Thermus aquaticus: one gene and its partner. The protein of the gene in region 2 interacts with the protein of the main gene of each other region in a pairwise test. Links are inferred from orthologs where the notes say so. Each region holds a gene or a part of one and is shown on either strand. Other genes may lie near its edges.

Region 1 (2,857 bases), 510 kb from region 2 along the record:
GGCGGCGGGCTCCACCTCGGCGCTGGTGCCGATGACCAGGGCGACGTCCGCCTCGGAAAAGGCCCTCACCGCCCGCTCCCAGGCCCCTTCCGGCAGAAACTCCCCGAACCAGACCACGTCGGGCCGGGCCCGGTGGCCGCACCGGGGGCAACTGGGAGGTGGGGTGAAGGCTTCGGGAAGGGGGAAGCGGTGGCCGCAGGCCTCGCACCGGGCCCTCAGGATGTTGCCGTGGAGCTCCACCAGGTTCCGGCTCCCCGCCCGGGCGTGGAGGCCGTCCACGTTCTGGGTGACCAGGAGGAACTCCCCACCCCTCTCCAGAACCCGCCTTTCCAGCTCCGCCAGGGCCTGGTGGGCGGGGTTAGGCCTGGCCTCCCGCACCTTGGCGATGCGCCAGGCGTACCAGGCCCAGACCTTCTCGGGGTCCTTGGCGTAGGCCTCGGGGGTGGCGTACTCCAGGGGGTTGAACTCCTTCCAGAGGCCCTCGGCGTCGCGAAAGGTGGGGATCCCCGAGGGCTTGGAGATGCCCGCCCCGGTGAGGACGGCCACCTTGCGGGCCTCCTCTAGACGCTTTCTCGCCTCTTCCAGGCTGCCCATGCCCCCATCCTAGACCATGGGCCGGGATATCCTGAGGGCGTGCGCGTGTTCACCCCCGAGGCCATGCGGGAAGCCGACCAGAAGGCGGCGGAGATGGGCTACCCCAGCCTTCTCCTCATGGAGTGGGCGGGGATGAAGGCGGCCCGGGTCTACAAAGAGCTCTTCGGCCAGCGCCCGGCCGTGGTCCTAGCGGGCAAGGGCAACAACGGCGGGGACGGCCTGGTCTTGGCCCGGCACCTCCTTTTGGAGGGGGTGAGGGTCCGGGTCTACGCTGCCCCCGACCAGGCGGGGGACGCCCTCCAGGCCAAAAACGCCCTCCTGGCCCACGGCGCGGAGCTCTACCCCCTGGAGGAGGCCGCATTCGGCGGGGGGGAGGTGGTGGTGGACGCCCTCTTCGGCACCGGGCTCAAGGGGCCCCTCACGGGTTTTTACGCCGGGCTCGTGGAGCGGGTAAACGCCTCGGGGCTTCCCATTTTGGCCCTGGACCTGCCCTCGGGCCTCCCCTATAGCCCCCACGTTCGGGCCACGGCCACCGTGGCCTTCGCCGCCTTCAAGACCCCCCACCTCTTAATGCGGGAGGCCTGCGGCAGACTCTTTCTGGCGGAGATCGGCCTGCCCAAGGCCCTCCTGGAGCGGGAGGACCTCCCCGAGGTGGCCACCCCGGAGGCCCTGAGGCCCCTCCTCCCCCGGCGCCCCCTCACCGCTCACAAGGGGAGCGTGGGCCGGGTGGGGGTTTTGGGGGGGTACCGGGGAGACGGCCTCCGCTACGCCGGGGCTCCGGTCCTGGCCGCCCTGGGGGCCTACCGCATGGGGGCCGGCCTCGTCCACCTGGCGGTCCCGGAGGGGACGCCCCTGGAGCCCCTGGAGGCCGTCTTCCACCCCCTGCCCGCCCCCGCCCTGCCCCCCATGCGGGTGGAGGCCCTGGCCGTGGGCATGGGGGGTGGGCCCTGGGGCGTCCTCTGGGCCATGCGGGCCCTCGAGGCCGGCCTCCCCACGGTCCTGGACGCTGACGCCCTCCACCTGGAGGTGGTGGCCGCCTACCGCCGGGCTGGGGCCAAGGCCGTCCTCACCCCCCACGCCGGGGAGGCGGGGAGGCTCCTGGGCCGGTCCCCGGAGGAGGTGGCCAAGGACCCGCTGGAGGCCGCCCGGACCCTGGCCCGGGAAACGGGGCTCACCGTGGTCCTCAAGGGAAACCCCACGGTGGTGGCGGAAGGGGAACGGCTTTCCCTGAACCCCACGGGGAACCCCGCCCTGGCCACGGGGGGCACGGGGGATGTCCTCTCCGGGGCCATCGCCACCCTGCTGGCCGCCGGGCTCCCCCCCTTTGAGGCCGCCCGGCTTGGGGTCTATCTCCACGGCCTGGCCGGGGACCTCCTGGCGGAGGAGAAGGGGGTGGGCCTCCTGGCCAAAGAGGTGGCGGAGGCCCTACCCCGCGCCCGAGAGGCCCTCCTTTCCGGGACGCGAGGGGCGCCGTGGGAAAGGGTTTAGCGCCCTTTCTCTTGCCCATCTAGGCCCGTTGCCGATCCAAGCCCACGCTTCCCATGCCAAAGGGGGGACCGAAACCCTAAGGTGTGCTTGGCCGGGCCCGCCGCCCCACGCCCCGGGCTGAAAAGGAGCAGGGCCAGGATAGCCCCCAAGTGGAAGGGATCCCCCGCCAGCTGGCCTACCTGGTGGGCGACGGTTCCGGGGAAGAGCAGATCTAAAACAAAGTAGAAGAGGACCAGGGCCGGGAGAGAAAAGCCTATCACTTTAAGGGAGTTGAAGGCTACGCCCCTTCCCAAGACCTGGTAGGAGGCCAGCGTCGCGCCCACGCCCAGCAAAAACTGTAGCCAGGCCCAGCTGCTCCTCTGCTCAAGGAGGTAAGCGAAGAGCACCAGGGCAGCGGTTAGCCCCAAGAAGAAGAAACTTCTCGCAGCTTTGGTTACCCAAGGTGACATCCTACACTCCTTTCATCTGCACTGCCGTTCGCAAACCTCACGACACTCGTTGTAAACGATTACTCTACAAATAGGTTGCAAAGGAGGAGGAACAGGTGTACAAATGACATCCCGCACAGGAACGCACACAATATAGCATACAATCCTGCAAACCGGGTTAGGTGATGATCCTCCACCTCCTCCGCCATCCCCAGGGTCCAAGCAGGGCTGGGCCCCACAGTTAAGGGGAGAAATGGCGTTTTCCACCTCTGGTTCAATGGGGAAGGTGCAAGTTTCGCCCATGGACCCCTCTGCACGAGCTGTTGCCCACAAGCCCAGCAGAAGAA
Region 2 (5,986 bases):
GGCCGGCAAAGGGGGTTTCCAGAAGGGCGGGGATGCCCCTGGCCTCCAGCCGGGCCTTCACCCCCTCGGCTACGGGCCTGGGGGCGGTGAGGAGCTTCCGGTAAGGGGTTCCGGCCACTAGGCGGCGTTCCATAAGGCCTCCACCAGGCGCACGTAGTCCTGGGCCGCGGCCTCCACCTCGGCGAGGGGGATGGCCTCCTTCAGGGTGTGGGCTAGAGCAGGGTCCCCGGGGCCAAAGCCCAGGACCGGGGCTTTGGCCCCCAGGTAGGGGGCGTCGGTGGTGAAGGGCCAAAGCCCGGCCTCCTCCTGCCCCAGGGCCTTAAGGGCTGCCCTTAGGAGGGGGTGGTCAGGGGGGAGGCGGTAGGGGGGCCAGAGGGCGGGGATGGTCATCCGCACCTCCCCCGAGGCGCGTTCCTCCTCGGGGATGTAGACCGAGGCATCCCCCAGGGTCCTCAGGGCCTCTAAAAGCCTTTCCAGGTCCGCCTCGGGCTCGTAGCGCACGTCCAGGTAAAGGCGCACCACCCCCGGGGTCTGGTTCCTGGCCCCGGGGAAGGTGTCCACCCGGGTGGGGGTGATCTTGAGGCCCGGGAAAGGCGGAAGGGCCTTTAGGGCCAGAAGGTACTCGGCCAGGTCGTAGAGGGCGTTTTCCGGCCCCGAAAGGGCGGCGTGCTCCGCCACGCCCTCCAGGTCCACGAAGACCTCCGCCCGGCCCCGGTGCCCCCGCATGAGCCTGCGCCCGGAGGGCTCCCCCAGGACGAAGGCCAGGGGGGAAAGCCTCCCTTGGGCGTGGCGGCTCCCCAGGCCCCCCACCTCCTCCTGCACCGTGGCCAGGAAGCGGACCCGCCCCTTTGGGGGCCTCCCCTTAAGCTCCTCCAGGGCCAGGAGCATGGCCACCAGGGGGCCCTTCATGTCCACCGCCCCCCGGCCGTAGACCACGCCCTCCACCACGGCCCCCTGGGGGTGGGGCCAGAGGGCCTCGTCCCCCACGGGGACCACGTCCATGTGCCCGGTGAGGACCACCTCGGGCTCCTTCTCCCCCAGGAGGGCCTCCACGTTGCCGGCCTCGTCCAGCCCCGCCTCGAGGCCCATCCCCTTCAGGGCCTCCAGGAGGAGGCCCGCCACCTCCCCCTCCCCGCCGGGAAGGCCTTGGGCCTGGAGGAGGCGGGAGAGGAGCCTGACCCAGTCCACGCCCCTATGCTACACCCCGGGCCAGGGCCGCCTGGTAGAGGGCGATGCCCAGGGCCACGGAGGCGTTTAGGGACTCGGCCTCGGGCCGGATGGGGATGCGGAAGAGCTCGTCGCAGCTTTCCCGCACCAGCCTCCGCATCCCCTCCCCCTCGGAGCCCACCACCAGGGCCAGGGGCCTTTTGAAGTCCAGCTCCCTTGGGGCCTTCTCCCCCTTAAGGTCCAGGCCGTAGACCCAGACCCCCCGCTCCTTGAGGGCCGTGAGGGTCCTGGGCAGGTTCTTGACCCGGATTACGGGAAGCTTCAACGCGGCGCCGGCGCTGGCCTTCAGGGCGAGAGGGGAAAGGGGGGCGGCCCGGCGCTCCTCGGAGAGGACCCCGTGGGCCCCCAGGGCCAGGGCGCTTCGGATCATGGCCCCGTAGTTCCTGGGGTCGGTGATGCCGTCCAGGGCCACGAGGAGGGGGGGCTCCCCCCGCCTCTCTGCCAGGAGGAAGGCCTCCTCCAAGGAGGCGTACCTGGGCTCCTCCACCAAAGCGGCGATCCCCTGGTGGTGGGTGGTCTTGAGGAGGGTGTCCAGCTCAATCCGGGGGACCAGGGTGTAGGAAGCCCCTAGGCGGTCCAGCTCCTTTAGAAGCCAGCCCTCCACGCCCCTGGCCACCAGGATCTCCCTGGCCCGCCCTTCCCGGAGGGCCTCGAGGACCGGGTTCCGCCCGTAGATCCACATGGCCCGAGTCTACGACGGTATGATGAAAAGAGGAGGTGCCATGTACAAGACCATCCTCATGCCCACCGACGGAAGCCCCTGCAGCCTCCAGGCCCTGGAGCACGGCCTGGGCCTGGCCAAGGCCCTGGGCGCCAAGGTCCACTTCCTCTACGTCCTGGAAAACCCCGCCCAGGCCATCTGGATCGCCCCGGAGAGCGTGCCCTATGGCCTTGAGCTCCTGGAGGACCTGAGGAAGGCGGGGGAGGAGGCCGTCGCCAAAGCCCTTGCTATGGCCCAGGAGAAGGGGGTGGAGGCCACGGGGGAGGTCAAGGAGGGGGTGCCCATCCCCACCATCGTGGAGGCGGCCAAGGGCTACGACCTCCTGGTCATGGGCACCCACGGGCGCACGGGGCTGGACAAGCTCCTTTTGGGCTCGGTGACGGAGGGGGTCCTGCACCGGGTCTCCGTCCCAGTCCTGGTGGTGCGCTGCCGCTAGGCCATCTTGATGCGCCTCGTCGCGGCCTTCGTCTCCTCGAGGCTCTCGCCGGATAGCCCCCTTTACCCTAAGCTGGTCCGCTACGGGGAGGTCCTGGCCGAGGAGAGGTTCGGCCTGGCCTGCGGCGGGTACCAGGGGGGAATGGCCGCCTTGGCCAAGGGCGTCAAGGCCAGAGGGGGCCTGGTGGTGGGGGTCACGGCCCCCGCCCTTTTTCCGGAAAGGCCGGGGCCAAGCCCCTACGTGGACCTGGAGCTTCCCGCCCACAGCCTCCCCGAGCGCATCGGCCGCCTTCTGGACCTGGGGGCCGGGTACCTGGCCCTGCCGGGCGGGGTGGGTACCCTGGCGGAGCTCACCCTGGCCTGGAACCTCCTCTACCTGAGGCGGGGCCTGGGGCGGCCCCTGGCCGTGGACCCCTACTGGCTCGCCTTCCTCCGACCCCACGGGGAGATCGCCCGGGAGGACCTGGACCTGGTCCAGGTGGTGGCCGACGAGGAGGACCTGAGGGCCTTTTTGAGGTCGCTGTGAGCGAGACCGTTTTGGTGCAGGTGCCGGATTTGGGCCAGGGGGTGAGCTTCTACCAGGCCCTGGGCCTGGCCCTGGAGGAGCTCATCCCCGAGAGGGAGGCTTTGCTTTCCCCCCGGGAAGGCCCCCTGCTCCTCTTAAGGCCGGGCCCGGGAGGGGTGGAGCGCGGGCCCCAGAGGCCCAGGCCCGAGGGGCAGGGCTTCGCCCGGGTGCGGCTGGAGGAGGGGCGGCTCGTCTTTTTGGTGGCGAGCTTGGAGCACGAGCGCCTGCGCCTGGCCAAGTACGGCCTGGCCTTTTTGGAGGCCGGGGGGCACCTCCTCCTCTTTGACCCGGGGGAGAACCCCGTGCTGGTGCGGGAGGGCCCGTGAAGCGGCTTTGGCTTTTGGACCTGGACGACACCCTTTTAGAGGACCACCGGGTGAGCCGGGAGGTCCTGGAGGCCCTGGGAAGGGCCCTGGGGGTGGAGGGGCTTTTCCCGGCGGTGAAGGCCAAAGCCGAGGCCCTCTTCAAGGAGGCCCCCTTTTATCCCTGGGCAGAGGCCATCGGCCACTCGGCCCTGGAAGCCCTCTGGGCCAGGTATTCCACGCCGGGCCTCGAGGGCCTGGCCGCCTGGGCCAAGGGCTTCCGCCAGAGGGTCTTCCGGGAGGCCTTGGCGGCCTTGGGGGGGCCGGTGGAAAGGGCCGGGGAGCTGGCCGAGGCCTTCTTCCGGGAGAGGCGCCGCTTTCCCCTCTTCCCCGAGGTGCCGGAGTTCCTGGCCGCCCTAAGGGCGAAGGGAGCCATCCCCGTCCTCCTCACCAACGGGGTGCCGGACCTCCAGCGGGAAAAGCTCGTGGGGGCGGGGCTTATAGAGGCCTTCCCCCTCACCTTGGTCTCCGGGGAGGTGGGCCTGGGCAAGCCGGACCCCAGGCTCTTCCGCATGGCCCTCTGCGCCTTCGGGGCGGGTCCAGAGGAGGCGGTCATGGTGGGGGACAACCCACAGCGGGACATCCAGGGGGCCCTCCTTGCCGGCATCCAGGCGGTCTGGGTGGACCGGGGCTACCGCCCCCCTGACCCCCGCTTTCCCCCTCACCTCAGCGTGAGGGACCTCCGGGAGGCCCTGGCCCTTTTGGGGTAGACTCCGGGCCATGTACGAGGCCCTTCTCGTCCTTCACAACCTGGTGCGCTGGCTGGTCCTCCTCTTTGGCCTCTGGACCCTCCTTGACCCCAGGCCCCGCCCGGGCGCCCTCTTCGCCCACACCCTCACCCTGCAGGTGGTCTTGGGGGTGGTCCTGGCCTTCCTTAGCCCCCTTTTCCAGGGGGCCCTGGCGGCCCTGGACCAGGTCATGCGCACCCCCGGCGAGGCCCGCTACTTTGTGGCCGAGCACTGGGTGGGGGGGCTTTTGGCCCTGGGGCTGGCCCACGGGGGGCTCGCCCAGGCCAGGAAGGGGAAGCCCTTGGCCCGGCTCCTCTTCGGCCTGGCCCTTCTGGTCCTCCTCCTCTCCATCCCCTGGTTCCGGCCCCTTTTCCGGCTCTAGAGGAGGCTTTCCACCTCCAGGCTCACCTCGGGGAAGGCCAGGGGGCTCACCCGGTCCCCGGGCTTGAGAAGGGAGGCTTCCCGGTAGCCCTGGGGCGAGGGATGGCGGAAGAGGTGGAGGGCCCTCTCCCCCAGGTCCAAAACCCACACCTCCGGGATTCCGTGCCGAGCGTATAGGGGCACTTTGCGCTCCAGGTCGTGGGCCTTAGAGGACTCGGCCACCTCCACCAGGAGAAGCACGTCCTCGGGGCCAGGGTGGGCCTCCCGGTACAGGTCCTCCCGGGGCTTGAGGAGGGCCAGGTCCGGTTGCGGCTCGGAGAAGGCGTCCAGGCGCACGGGGTCCTGGATGGCCATGAGGCAGCGCCCCTGGGCCTCGAGGGGGGAAAGGAGGAGGCGCAGGCGGCGCAGGGCGGCGGCGTGGCGGCTTCCGATGGGGCTCATCTGCCAGATCTCCCCTTCCAAAAGCTCCATCCGGTCGTCCTCCCCTAGGAGGCCCGCCTCCACCATCCGGTGGTATTCCTCCGCGGTGAAGCGCTTGCGGACCGGGGTCATGGTCTCAGTCTAGCCCGTAGGCCACCGCCGCGTACCCCACCACCCGCCTGCGGTCGCCGAAGACCTCGGCGCTGGTGGCGTAGGCCAGAAGCCTGGGCCTCCAGCCCTGGGCCCGGGCCAGGGCGGTGAGGCTGGCCCAGGGGAGGCGGCCGCAGGCCTCGGCCCGGGAAAGGGCCTCGGCGTCCAGGCTTAGGGCGATCTCCAGGGTCCTCCTGTCCCGCTCCCGGGCCACGGGGTCCGGGTGGTAGTGGGAGAGGTCGCTGCTGGCCACCACCAGGTCCTGGGGGCTAAGCTCCGGCAAGAGGGCCTCGGCCACCCTCAAAGGGTCCACCTCGCCGAAGAGGAGGGGCAGGATGGGCACCCCGGGGAGGGCCACCTGGAGGAAGGGGAGGAGGACCTCGAGGCTATGCTCCTCCCAGAAGGGCTCTTCCAGCTTTAGAAAGGGAAAGCCCAGCTCCAAAAGCCTTCTTCCCCCCTCCAGGTCCACGGCCACCTCCCCAAGAGGCGTGCGCCAGGCCCGGTAGGGGTAGAAGGCCACCCCTAGGAAAGGGACGAAGTGGCTGGGCCCCAGGAGGATGGCCCTTTGCGCCTGGCCCCTAAAGCCGGAGAGGGCCTGGAAGCTTTCCGCCGCCACCTTCCCCGAGTACCCGTAGCCGGCGTGGGGGGCGAGGACCCCCCGGACCCCGGGGAGGGGCGGGGTCTTGGCGGCCTTCAGAAGGGAAGCGACCTCCTCCCGAAGGGCCTCCCGTTCCCCGGGGTAGAACTGCCCCGCCACGTAGGCCGGCCTCACCAGGTCCATACGCCGGGAATCCTCCTCCCGCACCCCGGGCAGACCCCGGGCTCCTGCCAGAGGGTTTCCGCCCTGAACCCCCGCCGGCAGACGAGGAGCCGGCCGCAGTCCGGGCAGCGGGTGGAGCTCCTTGCTTCGTCCAGGACGTTGCCCACGTAGACGAACCTGAGCCCCTCTTCCCTGGCGATCTCGTAGGCCCGCACCAAGGTGGCGTGCCGGGTGGGC

The links.
Region 1: the proteins of rlmB (region 2) and BVI061214_RS06175 interact in binary tests that used the Escherichia coli proteins (3 or more experiments, as listed by UniProt). The link is inferred for Thermus aquaticus from one-to-one orthologs.

Annotation. Positions count from the first base shown.
Region 1 is NZ_LHCI01000106.1:931,019-933,875, reverse strand. It holds BVI061214_RS06175 (bifunctional ADP-dependent NAD(P)H-hydrate dehydratase/NAD(P)H-hydrate epimerase), read left to right. Parts: upstream 1-633; coding sequence 634-2,082; downstream 2,083-2,857. Other genes in the region: BVI061214_RS14030 (hypothetical protein), read left to right, coding at 2,166-2,297; BVI061214_RS06180 (SIR2 family NAD-dependent protein deacylase), read right to left, coding at 1-594. UniProt on the Escherichia coli protein: Bifunctional enzyme that catalyzes the epimerization of the S- and R-forms of NAD(P)HX and the dehydration of the S-form of NAD(P)HX at the expense of ADP, which is converted to AMP.
Region 2 is NZ_LHCI01000106.1:420,284-426,269, reverse strand. The notes cover bases 52-2,959. They hold rlmB (23S rRNA (guanosine(2251)-2'-O)-methyltransferase RlmB), read right to left. Parts: upstream 1,910-2,959; coding sequence 1,193-1,909; downstream 52-1,192. Other genes in these bases: BVI061214_RS03230 (hypothetical protein), read left to right, coding at 2,906-2,959; BVI061214_RS03235 (LOG family protein), read left to right, coding at 2,394-2,909; BVI061214_RS03240 (universal stress protein), read left to right, coding at 1,950-2,384; BVI061214_RS03250 (M20 family metallopeptidase), read right to left, coding at 118-1,188; BVI061214_RS03255 (hypothetical protein), read right to left, coding at 52-133. In the rest of the region: more of BVI061214_RS03255, read right to left, coding at 1-51; more of BVI061214_RS03230, read left to right, coding at 2,960-3,274; BVI061214_RS03225 (HAD family hydrolase), read left to right, coding at 3,271-4,020; BVI061214_RS03220 (hypothetical protein), read left to right, coding at 4,031-4,420; BVI061214_RS03215 (Uma2 family endonuclease), read right to left, coding at 4,417-4,971; amrB (AmmeMemoRadiSam system protein B), read right to left, coding at 4,976-5,770; amrS (AmmeMemoRadiSam system radical SAM enzyme), read right to left, coding at 5,758-5,986. UniProt on the Escherichia coli protein: Specifically methylates the ribose of guanosine 2251 in 23S rRNA.